DNA from 2 places in the Eubacterium sp. Marseille-QA0814 genome. Region 1 is predicted to be linked to the other one. Evidence: riboswitches for the same ligand, from Rfam matches in the RefSeq annotation. Region 1 holds a riboswitch; the other holds the start of a gene.
The links. Region 1 has a riboswitch for thiamine pyrophosphate ahead of thiM (hydroxyethylthiazole kinase). Riboswitches for the same ligand answer to the same signal wherever they lie in the genome.

Region 1 (8,216 bases):
GCACTTGCCGCTGTTGCCTTAACAGGCTTCTCTGCTTCTCTTGTATAATCACTGATTAAAGGTAACCATGAAAGTGGCATCGCTACTGCAAGCTCTACTGCTGCCCCAAATGTAAGTCCATCTGCTGCCACTGCTGTAGCACCTTTCCCTGTGAAAAATACAACTCTACATAAAATAATTGTTAAAACAAACAATGCTGTCATTGCCACAACATTTATTTTTTCAATATTTTTAATTCCAATAAAAATCCAAACAATAATTAAACAGCCAATTACAATACACCAAATAAGACGACCTGTGCCAAAAATTCCATTAGCTGAAACTGCGCCGTCATATATCATAATTGCTGTCCAACCTGCCAACTGAATTACATTTAAAACTGCAAAAATAATACTGCCTTTTTCACCGAAACTGATTTTTACAGTTTCCATGGCACTTTTCTTTGTTTTTGCACCAATTAATCCTGCAAGAAAAAGCAAGCCACACCCTATAAGATGTCCTATAATAATTGCTGCGATTCCCTTTGCCATTCCTAGCGATGCAAGATATGTACCTGTAACTATTTCTGCAATTGATACTCCTGCTCCAAACCAAATTAAACTGTTGCTAAATACTGATGTTCCTTTTTTATCCATTTTGTACCTCCCATTAATTCTAGTATTCGCCTTCTACTGCAAATGCATGATTCATTGGTCCACTACCCTTTCCTAAATCAAGCATTGCTCCTAAAGCACCTGAAATATATGCTTTTGCTTTCTCAACTGCCTCATCAAGATTTCTTCCCTTGGCAAGATTTGAAGCAATAGCACTTGAAAGTGTACATCCTGTTCCATGTGTATTTGGATTGTTGATTCGTTTCCCCTTAAACCATTTGTATTCACCATCTCTGTACAATAGATCATTGGCATCATTAATGCTGTGACCACCTTTGCACAAAACTGCAACATTATACTTTTTGCTGATTTTTTCTGCTGCCTTAATCATTTCCTCTTCATTAGTTATTTTCATTTCTGATAAAACTTCTGCTTCCGGAATGTTCGGTGTGATTACAGTAGCCATTGGAATTAAATATTCCTTCAGTGTTTCTATTGCATCATCGCTAATTAATTTTGCTCCACTTGTTGCTACCATGACCGGATCTAACACAATGTTCTTGCCATTGTATTTCTTTAGGCTCTCGGCAATTGCTATAATCAAATCTTTTGAAGATACCATTCCAATCTTAATTGCATCAGGTGTAATATCCTCAAATATTGCCTTTAGCTGTGCCTTTAAAAAATCTGCTGTTACTTCGTAAATGTCTGATACGCCGGTTGTATTTTGAGCAGTTAAAGCTGTAATGGCACTCATGCCATACACTCCATTAGTTGTCATTGTCTTTAAATCTGCTTGTATTCCGGCGCCTCCACATGAATCACTTCCCGCAATGGTTAATGCTGTGTTCATTTTGCTTCCTCCTTATGTCTTCTATTGTGGTACAGTATTTCTACTGTTTTTTATAGCGGTAAAAAGTGGTGCCCCCGATTTACCGCTTTACTAACTTATCATTTTAGTAACTTATCAACTGTTAATTTTTGTTATTAAACACTCTTTTTGCTGGTAAACATTCTTTTACCCTGTGTCAACAACGGTTCATCATATGTTTATGTTTTACTTAACAGCCTTAATTACTTTTTCATATTCATCCCAGCTTGTTATATAAACATCTGCAAGGCTCTTAACCATATCCTGATCCTTATCACTGGACTTATCATATATACCAACTGTGTGAATACCCATTTTCTTTGCTGTGTCCATGGAATAAACTCCGTCTTCGAACAGCCATGTTTCATCAGGTTTTGTACCTAATGTTTCCATTGCTCTCATAAAAATTTCCGGTTTGTCTTTTCCTGAACCAACCTCTGTAGTTGTATATATTTTCTTAAAATATTTTCCAAGATTCAACCTTTCAAAAGCCGCCTCAATCATAGGACGGTCTGTTGATGTTGCAACCACCATAGGTATGTTATTCTTTTGAGCATACTCTAAAATTTCAATTGACTTCCCTTTAAGTGGAGCTTCTTCTTTGTAAAAACCAAAAACCTTTTGGTTTATACCATCGCAAATTTCCTTGTCAGAAAGATTAACCTTATATGTTTTTCTAATATACTCTGCTCCTTCTGCCATAGTCAGGCTAAACATAATGTCTCCTAAGTTTTCCTCAGCCTCAATACCTAAATCCTTTAAATACAACTTAGCTGCATCCATCCATATTTCCATAGAATCAAGTATTGTCCCATCAACATCAAAAATAAATCCTTTTGCCATTATTCACCTTTTTCTAACATTTTGATTGCTTTTTCTTTTAATTCCTTAGTTGCTTCTTCAATATCCTTTGCTGCAAAAATAGCGCTAATAACTGCTATACCGCAAATGCCACTGCCTGCAAGTTCTAAAACATTGCCTTTTGAAATTCCACCAATGGCAATAACAGGAATTTTTACTGCCTGACATATTGCTTTCAGTGTTTCAAAAGTAACTTCTTCTGCATCATCTTTGGAGCCGGTTGGAAAAACTGCGCCTACTCCTAAATAATCTGCTCCGTGTTTTTCCGCTAAAATTGCCTGCTCAACAGTTTGCGCTGACACACCAATAATCTTATCAGGACCAAGCTTTGCCCTTACATCTAAAGCTTCCATGTCACTTTGTCCAACATGAACGCCGTCAGCATCCATTTCCAAAGCAATATCAACATTGTCATTAATTACAAATGGTACATTGTACTTTCTACATAATTCTTTTATCTCAATGGCTTCCTTCAAAAAACTTTCTTCATCAAGTTTCTTTTCTCGAAGTTGCATAAAAGTTGCTCCGCCTTTTAAAGCTTTTTCAACCTGACTGTACAAAGTTTCGCCATTTAACCAAGCTCTGTCAGTTACGCCGTATAAAAGCAATTCTTCCTTTGTTGTATTACTTAACTTCATATTTAGCTCCTTTTTCTAATGTTTCACCATCCATATTGTAGATGGCATCAATAATTCTGTTTCTGTATGTTGAGTTTCCATCGCCTTCACTCATTCTTGACCATGCAATTTCTCCGGCAAGTCCCATTGTACAAACTGCTGCCGCTGCTGCTTCCAATTTGTTTTCTGGATTTGCAACTAAAAACGCTGTCATCAAACCTGATAACTGGCATCCTGTTCCTGTAATTGAACTCATTTCGGCTCTACCATTTCTTATAACATAGCATTTTTCGCTGTCACAAACTAAATCAATTGCGCCTGTTACTGCGATAATGCTTCCTGTTGCCTTTGAAAAACTCTTGAGCTTGCTAATAGTGTCGTCTAAGTTTTCATCTGTTACTTTGTCAGAAACATCTGCATCTACACCTTTTGTACTTCCTGTACCCAGCATTAAAGTCTTAACTTCTGAAATATTTCCTCTTACAACATCAAATTTCACTTTTTCCATTAATTCATTTGCTGTATTAGTTCTTAACTTGCTTGCCCCTGCCCCAACAGGATCAAGTAAAACAACATGTCCTAATTCATTTGCTTTCTTTCCTGCTGCAAACATAGATGGTATGGTGTTTTTATTTAATGTTCCAATATTAATGTTCAAACCACCACAAATAGATGTAATATCTTCCACATCATCAATATCATCTGACATAATTGGGCTGCCGCCACAAGCCAGTAAAACATTAGCCACATCATTTACTGTTACATAATTAGTAATGTTGTGAACTAAAGGCACATTATTTCTTACGTTTTCTACACATTTCTTAAACATATTTCCTCCTTATCGTTCTGCTGAATACTTTTTACAGCAGAATCTCATCATAATTGTTACGTTAAAATGAAAAACAGACAAACCTAATCTGGTTTGTCCGCATTAAATCCTATACTTAATTCCTACGTTGGCATTATCCAAATCAGGTTTAAGGGTCGAAGTTGATTACTTCCTCTCAGCCTGCCTACAAGCTCCCCTATATTTAATTTCCTATAGCATTGTATCGCTCAATTCAATATAATGCAATAGTGGATTTGTTATTGTTGTATGCAATTAAAATTCAAATGCCTGCATAAAATCAATCTTTTCATCTAGATTGCTTGTATAATGATTTGTTGCTTTCCCTTTTCGTCTGACTACATACTTATATGTCCCGTCATCCTTACAATTATCTTCGCCTTTAACAAAGATTTTTCAAACGGGTCTCTTACGGACATTGGAATGTACTGCATTCATCCGCTGGTTAAATTATTTGGACTTCCTGAGGAAATATCAGATATTCTCTTATGGCATTGAAGGTTATGGATAAAATAAGAAATCAGCAGGATATTGTTTTTCCTGCTGACTTAAAATAAGTGAGTTATAAAAAAGAGATAGGGAGTTATCACTATTGTATCAGCCCCATCCCGGAACCTTTTTAAACAAAGTTTTCTTTCCCCAGCTTGACATTTTCTTACTTAAGAAAATCCATCCCTTCTTTCCGGTTTTAGTTTTTACATATGCAAACCCGTTATCCCTCTTATCAAGACTATATTTTCCCTTAGGGCGTTTTGCTACATTCTTTGCCGGCTTGATTTTTATAATTCTAAGCTTATCTCCCTTTTTCAAAGTAAATTTATTCTTTGATTTTTTAGATGCAGTTTTGTACACTTTCATATTTTTCTTTACAGTATACATATATTTTTTTGAGCTTTCCACAAGTTTGTAAGTTCCCGTAGCCGGTACAATTTTATCACCTTTTAACTGTAATGGAATATCTGCGTAAAAACATCCTATTGGCAATGCGTAAGGTGTATCCACAATAATATGGAACCTTCCATTACCTTTCACATTCTTGAACCGATATCCTCTCCCATACATCAGTGCCTTGTTACTGCTTGTTTCAAATTCTGTAATTTCTTTTCCGTTCCATCTTTGAAAAGAACTGTAATCCAATGTATACGAATAACTGCCTATCTGAAAATTTAACTCTATTGTCTTGTCAGAAGTGTCAAAGTCAATTACCTTATAGCTTGCCCATACGTCTGTTAATTTTTTTGTATATACATTTTTGTCATTTATAAACAGACTTACACTGTCAAAAAACTCATTGTCTTTAGCGCTTACATGGGTCTGGTAATATATCTTTTCCTTAGTGCCATCTCCATCCAAATCATAATAGTATACCTTGTCCTTCTCCAACAGTCTGTTGGTTGCCGCATAGGCATTGTCACTCTTTAGTATGGTAAATAAACCACATAACGAGATTACTGCAATTACAAAAGTTAACATCTTCTTCATGATTCTTTCCTCCTTCTACTTACCATCAAATTTATTAATTACATACACTCCAAGTGCCACAAGCATTCCTGCTACAAAGTACTTAAACTTCATTGGCTCTCCTAATATTATTGCCGAGAATATAACTCCCAATATAGGAATAAATGCATTAAAAATTGCTATTTTGCTTATTAGGTTACAGGCAATCAGCTGATTGTATATACCAAAACATACTGCTGATATTAACACAAGAGAAATTATTATTAATATTGATTTTGCTTCCAAGATCATCTGATGCCACATTTAGATTTGAATATCCAAGTTTTATAAGAGGATACGCCAATGACCATCCTGCCGCACACAAAAATGCCAAAGCCGATACAAATTTTTTATTTTTAAATATCCAATTACTCATGTCTCTTTTCCTATCATTAGAAAATCGTATTTCAGTCTTTTTAATTATATTCCTTCATAAGTTTCACATACTCCATAGCATTTTCTTTATTAGCCATTATCTCTTTTGATGTAAGTTTTCTAATTATTTTTGCCGGATTTCCAAAGGCCATTGAATTATCAGGAATTTCCATTTTCCCCGTAACAAGAGTTCCTGCTCCTATAATACAGTTTCTTCCTACTTTGGCTCCATTTAATAAAATACTACCCATTCCGATTACTGTATTATCTCCAATATGGCATCCATGTACAATAGCATTATGTCCTATGGTTACTCCCTCTCCAACAACAATTGGAAATCCATTTCCTGTATGCAATGTACAATTATCCTGTATATTAGTGTTGTTTCCAATTGTAATACTTTCCATATCAGCACGGACTACTGCATTGTACCATATTCCTACATTTTCCCCAAGACTGACATTTCCCACAATATGGGCTCCAGGTGCTAAAAATATTTTTTTATTATCCATTCTCAACTCCTTAAATATCCTTTCATTTTTATTTTAACCTAAAAAAACCCTTTATGCCACTGTTAATAGCATAAAGGGTCATTAAATATTTTTCTATCTGTTATATAACTGAAGTTCGTAAAGTCTTACAGTACCAACTCCACCATTATCTGAATTAAATATCTTAAATACAATGTATCTTGCTGTCTGTTTTCCTATGTCAAAGGATGAAATTGCATCATTCTGATTTACTTGATAATCTACTGACTTCCATTCTTTTCCATCGTTTGATACAAGAACTTCCCATTCAGTAGTATTACCAAAACCTTCCTTACTTTGTGTATTGTAAAGAGTATAGGTATTAAATGTCTTTGTACTTCCAAGGTCTATCTTTACAAAGTGCTGAGCACCTGATAAAGCATATGCCTGGTTTTCGACGCTTCCAGATGTTGCACACCATTTTGTTGACAAATCGCCATCAATAAGTTTAGATGAAGACTCACCATCCTTTGTGTAACCTGATTCACTGATAATTGTTGCACCTGACAATAAATTTGTTCCGCTTGTTACTGCTGAAGACAGTTTTGTACCGGTTGTATTTCCATGATTTTTTCCTACGTAAGCAGGATAATCAATATTAGGTACTCCCGGCAAATCTGTAGTGATCCAATTATCTGAATAATTTCCAAATCCGGTAAATGTCCATGTACCGTTTTTAAGTTCATCTACATAATGTAATCTAAGAGCTTCTATACAATCATATCCTGTAATCTGTTTTACTAACTGATTCCATGGTGTTGATGTATCATATGGATTATCATCATATGTTGTACCCTTATTGTCCTTTAATAAATGGTTGAGACTATCAATAAGACCGTATTTTACATTGCCATTACTATCCTTTGTTGTTGGATATTTTGAATCCATATATGAGAAGAACCATTTATTATTTCCATATGCCTCATAGCCCCAGTCCTGAAGGGATGTATCGTTGGCATAATATACCTGCGCAGTATCTTCATGTGCCCAGTGATAGTAACGGAATCCACCGTAATTTGCCATATTTTCTACCCACCATGCTTTTGATGATGAAGATACATTTCCGTACTGCTGTACAGCATGTGTTAACTCATGTGTAAAATATCCAATTCCTCTTGGATTATTATTCATCCAATCAACTGAAATTACTATTGAAGAACCGGATGTGTATGCCACTCCATCATATCCCTTGTCAGCTCTTACAAATATTTTTTTAGGTTCCGAACCTGTTCCCCAACGTTTATACTGTCTTGGGTAAACCTCGTAGAATGCATTATACAATGCTTCTTTATATCCCTTTGCTGTAACCTGTTCCCAGTCACCTACAAACAAAGCTTTGAACTCACTATCAGTTACTGAATTACCCCTTAATGTAATGTCTGAAATCTGGAAACTATTTCCGTACAATTCTGTAATTTCCATTTTATACTGAGTATATGTTCCTATCTTATCAACAAGATATGTGTAATCAGCATAATCCTGATCTGCCATTCCGCTTTCATTTACCGTATCAATTAATTCCCAGTTTTTTCCGTCAGCCAAGCCGTATAACTTCCATGCCTTAATTGTTCTGTTTGTATATTTTGAATTATCGTTAGCAGTTGTAATTGTGTAACTGTAAAGTGTTGTATTCTGTTTCATTTTCCATACTATATTCCCCGGTATCTGAGATGTAGAATATAATTTAGTTGCTCTCTTACCATCAAATATATTTTCCACACCTTCATTTGAATTAAATCCGTTTATTGTAGTAGCCCCAGTATCTATTCCACTTACCTGATCCGTAATATCACTTCCTCTACTTTCTGTAATTCTGTCGACATCACCTTTCAGATAAATTTCAGACATCTGTGAACCATAATACAACTTTCCATCATCACCACTATTTTTAATAATAATCATAAAATATTGTGCTGACATCTTTGTTGTACAATTAAATGTGTATTCACCATTATTTGTGTGGGTAATTCCACCATTATCAACATCTGAAACAGTTGTCCAGTTTTCACCATCCATTGATGC
Region 2 (8,216 bases), 230 kb from region 1:
TTTTAATTTAATAATAAGTTCCATTAAAGGAGATGATACTGATAATAAAAGAATATATGCAATTAATATGCCTCTGTATCTTTTGTTAGTCCATCTAAATAAGTTTAAAGCTTTCTTCCTTTGACTGAAAGCTGTCGGTATATTACTTGCCATATCCTACCCCCTCCATTTTGCTTATAAATACTTCTTCTAATGTAGAAGGCATAACCTCAATAAATGCAGGTTCCAATTCATTTAATTCTTTCATGATTTCCTCAATATCTCCCTTTACCATAAGTACATAATAATTTCCAACCTGTCTCATTATGTCAGCCCCAATTTGTCTAAACACTTTTCTGTCAATTGACTTATTAAAAGCAAGCTGTATTTTATGCATCTGGCTTTTTAGTTCATCGGTCTCTTCATTAGTTACCAATGTACCTTTATGTAAAAGTACGATTTTGTCACAAATATCATCTATTTCTCTAAGATTATGAGATGCTATAATACATGTCATCTCTCTGTCTGTTACATCCTCAATTATCAATGTTTTCAATGTATTTCTTATTACAGGATCAAGGCCGTCAAAAATTTCATCTAAAAATAAATATTTAGGATTTGTTGCAAACGCCAAAATAACAGACGCCTGACGTTGCATACCTTTACTCATGTTTACAATTTTTTTGTTTGTTGCAATTGGAAACATTGAACATAATTTCAAATAACGTTCCTCGCTCCAGTTTGAATACATTTTTCTGTACAAGTCTGCCATTTTATCAACTGTACTATCATTAAAGAAATACGGATAGTCAGCAATGTATGCACATCTTTCTTTTATAACATGGTTATCAAAGGCATTCTGACCGTCAATTATAACCTGTCCCTGGTTAGGTTCATAAACTCCAGACAATGTTCTAAGTAATGTACTTTTTCCACTGCCGTTGCTACCTGCCAAACCGAATATCATTCCTTCTGATATTTCGCAGTTTAAATTATTTATTGCGACTGTTTTTTCAAATCTTTTTGTGAGATTTTTTATTTCAATCATTCACTCTTCCTCCGCTTGTAATTTCATCTACCAACTCAATCATTTCATCCTTGGTAATCCCCTTTTTATATGCTTTATCTATTGATTCTTTCAAATCATTTTTCGCCTGGATTTTTTCTGCCTGGTTTTGATCCAACTTGTTAGAAACAAAACTTCCTCTTCCTACTGTAGAATATATATATCCATCTTTTTCAAGCATTTTGTAAGCCTTCTGAACAGTATTTGGATTAATTCCCAATTCTGTAGCCAAAATTCTAACCGGTGGTAATTTTGTATCACTTTTCAAAACACCTAAAGATACCAGTCTTATTACATCATCGTATAGCTGCTGATATACCGGTGTTCTGGAACTGAAATTTACAGTAAGCATTCCTTACCCCTTTCTTTTTCATTTGTACTACTTGGTGTAATACAATCCAATTATAAATAAAAAGCAGTTGTATTGTCAACTGCTTTTCTGTGTATACTTAAGATATTATTTTTTATTTCCAACGCTCTAAAAACTGTTCTTCATTAATGATTTCTATACCCAGTTCCTTGGCTTTTTTGTTTTTAGAAGAATTTGATAGTAAATCATTATTAATTAAATAATTAGTTTTTGAAGTTACTGAGCCTGTAACCTTGCCACCTCTTTTTTCAATATAATCTTTTACTTCATTACGATTGGCAAACCTTTCCACACTTCCTGTAACCACAAAGTTAAGACCTGCCATGTTTTGTTCTTCGTTGTTTTCTTCTTTTATAATTGTTAATTCATTTAATAGGTTGTTAAACTTTTTAATATTTTCTTTATCAGAAAAATACTCCACAAATTTAACAGCCATCTTGTCACCAATGCCATCTATTTTAACTAACTCTTCTGCTGTAGCATGTGTGATTTTTTCAATATCATTATTAAAGTATTTGCAAATAAGCTTGGCATTTGCCACACCGATATTCGGAATTCCCAGGCTATATAAAAGAGCATGTAATTCTACCTCTCTTGCCTTGTTTAAGGAATCAATTAAATTGTCGTAAGACTTTTGGCCAAATCCAGGTGTTTCCACAATTTCTTTCTGATATCTGCTTAAATTAAATATATCCGCAAATTCGTGAATGTATCCTGCATCGATAAATTTCTCTAAAGTTTCCTCTGATAATCCATCTATGTTCATTGCATTTCTTGAAACAAATAATGAATATAATTTAACATGCTTTGCGGGGCATTGTTTGTTCGGACAATATAAAGTTTTTACTCCGTTGTCATTTTTTATTTCTGTTCTTTCTCCACATGCCGGACAAATTTCAGGTATAATGCACTTGCCTGATTTAGTTACGTTTTCGGAAATTTGAGGGATAATCATATTAGCCTTGTACACTTTAATTGTATCCCCATCTCCTAATTTAAGTTCCTCCATTATGCTGATATTGTGAACACTTGCTCTTGTAACTGTAGTCCCTTCAAGTTCTACCGGTTTAAAAACTGCAACAGGATTAATCAAACCTGTTCTGCTTGGACTCCATTCGATATATTCTAAAGTTGTCTCAGCCTGTTCATCTTCCCATTTAAAAGCAATTCCGTTTCTTGGGAACTTCGCAGTTCTGCCTAAAGATAAACCATATTCAATATCATCATACATTAAAACCAAACCATCTGAAGGATAATCGTATTCTTTGATTTTTTCTGCAAAATACTTTACAGTTTCTTCCATATTTGAAGATGTTACTTCTTTTCTTTCAACAACTTCAAATCCCTGTTGTTCAAGCCATAAGTATTGGTGCTCAATTGAATTTTTAAAATCAACATTTTCTGCACTAATCAAGGCAAAAGCTATAAAGTTTACATTTCTTTTAGCAGTAATTTCACTGTTTAATTGTCTTACGGAACCTGAGCATAAATTTCTTGGGTTCTTATATTTTGCCTGAGCATCCTCAATTTCCCTGTTGATTTTTTCAAAATCAGAATATTTTATAATGGCTTCTCCACGTAACACCAATCTTCCCTCATAAGGAATGCTTAAAGGAATGTTTTTGAATGTTTTTGCATTATTTGTTATAACTTCACCAATTTCACCATTACCTCTTGTAACAGCCTTAAAAAGTTTTCCCTGCTCGTATGTTAAAACCACTGTAAGGCCATCAAGTTTCCAAGACAATAATGATTTTTTGTCTCCCGCGAAATCAGCCAGCACATTTACTTCCTTAGTTTTGTCCAAAGATAACATTGGACTTTCATGCTGTTCTTTAGGAAGTTCACTTACAACCTCATAGCCTACATTAACTGTGGGGCTGTTCGCCAAAACAATTCCTGTATCTTTTTCTAACTGTACTAATTCATCATATAAAGCATCATATTCAAAGTTGCTCATTATTTCCTTTGCATCCTGATAGTATGCTTTACTCGCCTTATTTAATATATCTACTAACTCTTTGATTCTTTCTTTTTTATCCACTTTAAATCTAATCCTCACTTACATATTTTGATAAACCGCTTTAATTTTTCTTTAATGAATCTAATTCACTATTTGTTAAGTTTCTATAATTTCCAATTGGTAAATTATCCAAATGCACTCCCATAATTCTGACTCTTTTTAATTTCTGAACTTTAAAGCCAAGAGTTTCGCACATTCTTCTAATCTGTCTGTTTAAGCCCTGAGTTAAAATAATATTAAATGTATGTTTATTAACTTTTTTAACAACGCAAGGTCTTGTAACCTGGTCTAATATTTTTACTCCTTTGGACATTTGTTTGATAAACTCCTCTGTAATGGGTTTATCAACAGTTACAACATATTCCTTTTCATGATAATTGGAAGCTTTTAAAATGTTATTAACCAACGCCCCGTCATTCGTTAACAATATTAACCCTTGAGAATTCTTGTCCAATCTTCCAATAGGATAAATTCTCTTCTTATAGTTAATATAATCTACAATATTATCGGGATTATTTTTGTCAGTTGTACATTCTACTCCAACAGGCTTATTAAAAGCTATAACAATCTGTTCTTCTTCTCTTGAAACTTCTTTTCCATCAACAGTAACTTTGTCTAACAAAGTTACTTTCTGCCCCATCAAAGCAGTTTCGTTGTTTACCTTAACATGCCCTTCTTCTATTAATCTGTCAGCCTGTCTTCTTGAGCAAAAACCTGCATCACTTAAAAATTTATTTAATCTTATTTCTTCTGTATTACTTTTCTGTTCTTTTAATCTTTTATTATCCATATACATACCTTATTTTAGTATTTTTAACTTAATTTATTCTAAATAAATCCTTCTAAATTATACATCTTAATAATGATAAATGATACTAGAAACAACGTCAACAAAAATAAGATAAGAGAAGCTGTATATTAGCAAAAACCTTAACTAATATATAAAGCAATAAAACTTTTAACTCAAACTAAAACAAATTAAACTTCAGCTACAAAATGCTAAAAAGAAGCTGCAACATTTTGTTACAGCTTCAGCTAACAAATTTATAGAACATGTACTCTCCCTCTAATAGTTTATAGTTTAATTTATTTCTAATACCCTTATTTATATTTTACATTCACACAAATACATATCTATAAATATTATTATTTATTTTTCAGCATGATTAATTATTCGTTTTTGCAATTAATTAGTTTTGGTAATTAATTCGCTTTGGTAATTAATTTGCTTATTAATCAGCTTTATTTTCTTTCAAGGTTTGTTTCTGATTTATTAATTTTCTCTTCTAGGCAAAACAGTTTTCTTTTTTGAAACTACTAATTTAGTAATTACATAAGTTAAGCCACCAACAATAACACCTACTAATAAAATCACACCTACTAACATCCAGTTTGTATTTGCGATAAGTGTTATCTTAAATCCGTCTTCTGTCTGGATTTGTCTAAATATAATTAGGAAGTCAACAATTATTGCTATACCACATACTAATACGCCATTTAAAACAGCCATAATGTTCTTTGACTTTTCTCTTGTTACAGGTTTTGCTGCTCTTAAATCAATTGAATTTGAAACAAGCGCCATAACATATACTGTAACTACAGTTTCAGGAATCATGTATGCTCCATTGTATACTAAAGAATATAATGCTCCATCAGCTGTTGGAATTGATACACCTGCCCATACTGTACAACCTGTAATAAAATGACATAAATATCTTAATAAACAAACAATCAATGTTCCTAAAACTAAGGCACCTGTCTGATGTTTATTTTTCTTAACAACACCAAGTAAACCAAGCACTGTAAAAGCCACAATGTAGTCTAAAAGAATTATGGCAATCATAGCTGTTGTTGATGTAGCATAAGAAACATTTGATAGACCTGTTAATAATTGCAAAATACTATATGTAAAACTTGTAATAAGTCCCCATTTCAATCCATGTCTGTAACCTGCAATTATAATAGGCAACATACTTGCCGCTGTTACTGCTCCACCGTATGGCATGTCGATAATCTTAATAAAGCTTAACACAAAAGCCATAGCAATCAAAACTGAACATTCTACCAATGTTCCTGTTTTCTTTGTTTTTTCCATAAAAAAAGTCCTCTTTAGAATATAATATCACCAGAGAACCTATACATAACTAAATGCTTCCTTACGATGGTACTAACCATATCAAGTAGTGAGGGTCGATATACATCTCTCAGCCATCCGGCACCCCTAGCGACATATTTTTCATTATTTATTCTATATTCTTTAACATTTTTTGTCAAGTTGGCAAAGTATTGTATACATATCTGATTAGTTTAATATACAATTAGAAGACTTCCTTTTCCAACTGATATAACAGGATTTGCATTTACAAACTGATTGCTTACCCCTAAAGGTCTGTTTTCCTCAAGCTTATAGCTTTCTATATTATATAATGCATTTTTTATTGTAACATTATGAGCAACTCCGTTTATCGCAAAAACCGAAAATATATTTTTTTCTTTTCCTGTTATTGAAATCGAACCATCTGAAACAACTGTATATGTGTTATTACCATCAACCATCTTAATGTTGGCTCCTAATTGTGATGCATATAAAAGTGTTTGTATATTGGCAAAAGTATGGTCTATCCTTCCACCGGTTCCTCCGAAAATCACAATGATATTAAAGCCTTTGTGCAATGCTGTCTTAACACAAATCATCATATCTGTTTCGTTTTTCATTACTTTGTGCTTTTCCACATTGTCACCAACAGGAACATATCCTAAAGAGTCAAAATCACCTATTACCAAATCAGGTTCTATTCCAAGTTGGTGTATTTTTTCAAAACCGCCATCTGCCGCTATTACAAAATCATTTTCTTTTTTAGTAAAATTGGTACCGGAGTTATCTCCGGCACCAACTATATAACATACGTTTTCCATTTATTTGACCTACTAATTTCTATTTGTTTTTGTTATTTTTTGAAGCTGTTGTCTGTGGCTTTGTTGCACTATTCACCTTTGTAGTAGGTGCCTGTGTTGTCACAGATGCTTTTGTTGTTGCATTGTTAGATGTATGAGATGCAGTTGTTTCATTCTTATTGTTTGAAGTTCCTGTAGTAGTCCCATTTTTCTTTTCATTTGCTTTAGCATTAATAGCATCATAATAAGCCTTAACCTTAGGATCTGATGCCTTAACACTTTCAAATTCTTCCTGAACATCTTTTAATAAATCCTGAACATCAGAATCTTTTGTAACTTTATTCATGTATTTTTGAATATCATCACCACTATCATTTTGAATATAAACATTTCCTGTTTTCTTATCCCTAACAACATATAATCTGGTAATTGCAGGAACTGTTGTGTCAATATTCTTAAGTCCCATCTGATAATATGCATAAACTACATACGTGTCATCATAAGGACCTTTCTTTGTGTAACATTCAACGTCACTATATTCCGATACATAAGTTCTTTGCTTCACGCTGTTAATGTCATATAAGTTTCCAACATACTGTGCAATTGTCTCAGCTCTCTTTGCGTCATCTTCAATTAAAAAAGCATTGAGATAATTTTTTACAACGTCAGTTATTTCAGGATACTTGTCGTCCTGTAGTGGATTCTCAGCTACAGCTTTCTCTGCCTTTGATGGAGTATTAACAACAAAATGTCTTACTAATAAAACACCTCCAACTACAATAACAAATGCTATAACTGCTGCAATTATCATATCAAATCTAATATTTTTCTTTTTTACAGGTTGTTCTCTTCTTACTACCTGTCTGCTATCGTTTTCTACTTCCTTTAGAAGTGCATCAAGCTCTTCCTTGGATAATTTATTTTCATCTTCTTCGAAATCCTTTGGATTATCCACGTTTCACATCTCCTTTATTCAACAATTTCTCTCATAATATCAAAAATAAAACTAAAATTCAACTTAGCAGGTATTGAACCCTTCTTAATTCTAATGTAAAATAAAAGCTATGCATCTGTAGTCTAATGGATAGAACGTCGCCCTCCGGAGGCGATAATGCCAGTTCGATTCTGGCCAGATGCATTTTATTCTATCTCACCAATATCTCTTCTATACATATAAACATGGTCTGATAACACGTCTACCGGATCTAACTGTCTTCGATTTACATCCCTTATCATTTCATCAATATATTCTCTTGAACAGCTAATATCAGGAATTAAAATCACTTCATGTATTGAGCTTGGAATAATGTAAACATCACTGTCATGTTCATTGGCAAAATTCTCTATTGCGTGTGGATATGTAATGCAGGTTGCCCCATTTAATTTCATGGTATTGGACATAACATACATATTAATATCTTCTATTTTCATATTATTAACTTCTTCTCTTACTAAAGTCTTAAGTTCTCCGTAAGTGTAATCTCCGTACATTGTATCTTCGCTTATTATTTCGCCTTCATCACCCTCAAAATTTTCTCCAAATTCGTCTCCGTATCCATTTCCATAATTACTTCCAAACTCATCTTCCACCCAGTCTTCATCTCCTAATATATCTTTTAATATCATATCTGAAATAATATCTTCCATTGGTGTAACTACAACAGGGAATTTATCCCATGTATTTTTGAACGCAATATCCCTAAGTTCTTTTCTGGAAATTCCCCAGCCTTCCAAATGTTCTTTATGAATTAATGCAGTTGCCTGACCTTCCCCATCTTCCGAAACCATGATATAAAATACAATTGCCAAATCTAAAAACTTTAAATGGGGTACTTTTTTCAGCAATTCTTTATTCATTTCATAATTAATCAACTTATAATGTA

Region 2: another riboswitch for thiamine pyrophosphate. It lies ahead of ACQY63_RS04265 (energy-coupled thiamine transporter ThiT); the one in region 1 lies ahead of thiM (hydroxyethylthiazole kinase).

What each region holds. Positions count from the first base shown of each region.
Region 1 covers NZ_CBCPMG010000001.1:1,125,338-1,133,553, forward strand. Annotated here, with positions in the region: gene cytX (putative hydroxymethylpyrimidine transporter CytX) at 1-635, opposite strand, end outside; gene thiD (bifunctional hydroxymethylpyrimidine kinase/phosphomethylpyrimidine kinase) at 655-1,446, opposite strand; gene ACQY63_RS05250 (HAD family hydrolase) at 1,651-2,307, opposite strand; gene thiE (thiamine phosphate synthase) at 2,307-2,963, opposite strand; gene thiM (hydroxyethylthiazole kinase) at 2,950-3,771, opposite strand; TPP riboswitch at 3,874-3,979, opposite strand; gene ACQY63_RS05265 (hypothetical protein) at 4,387-5,271, opposite strand; gene ACQY63_RS05270 (EamA family transporter) at 5,287-5,553, opposite strand; gene ACQY63_RS05275 (gamma carbonic anhydrase family protein) at 5,706-6,176, opposite strand; gene ACQY63_RS05280 (discoidin domain-containing protein) at 6,270-8,216, opposite strand, start outside.
Region 2 covers NZ_CBCPMG010000001.1:898,826-907,041, forward strand. Annotated here, with positions in the region: gene ACQY63_RS04240 (hypothetical protein) at 1-153, opposite strand, end outside; gene ACQY63_RS04245 (ABC transporter ATP-binding protein) at 143-1,027, opposite strand; gene ACQY63_RS04250 (GntR family transcriptional regulator) at 1,020-1,397, opposite strand; gene ligA (NAD-dependent DNA ligase LigA) at 1,510-3,459, opposite strand; gene ACQY63_RS04260 (pseudouridine synthase) at 3,500-4,228, opposite strand; gene ACQY63_RS04265 (energy-coupled thiamine transporter ThiT) at 4,712-5,533, opposite strand; TPP riboswitch at 5,575-5,671, opposite strand; gene ACQY63_RS04270 (thiamine diphosphokinase) at 5,746-6,354, opposite strand; gene ACQY63_RS04275 (hypothetical protein) at 6,374-7,288, opposite strand; tRNA gene ACQY63_RS04280 (tRNA-Arg) at 7,400-7,471, shown strand; gene ACQY63_RS04285 (DUF5688 family protein) at 7,474-8,216, opposite strand, start outside.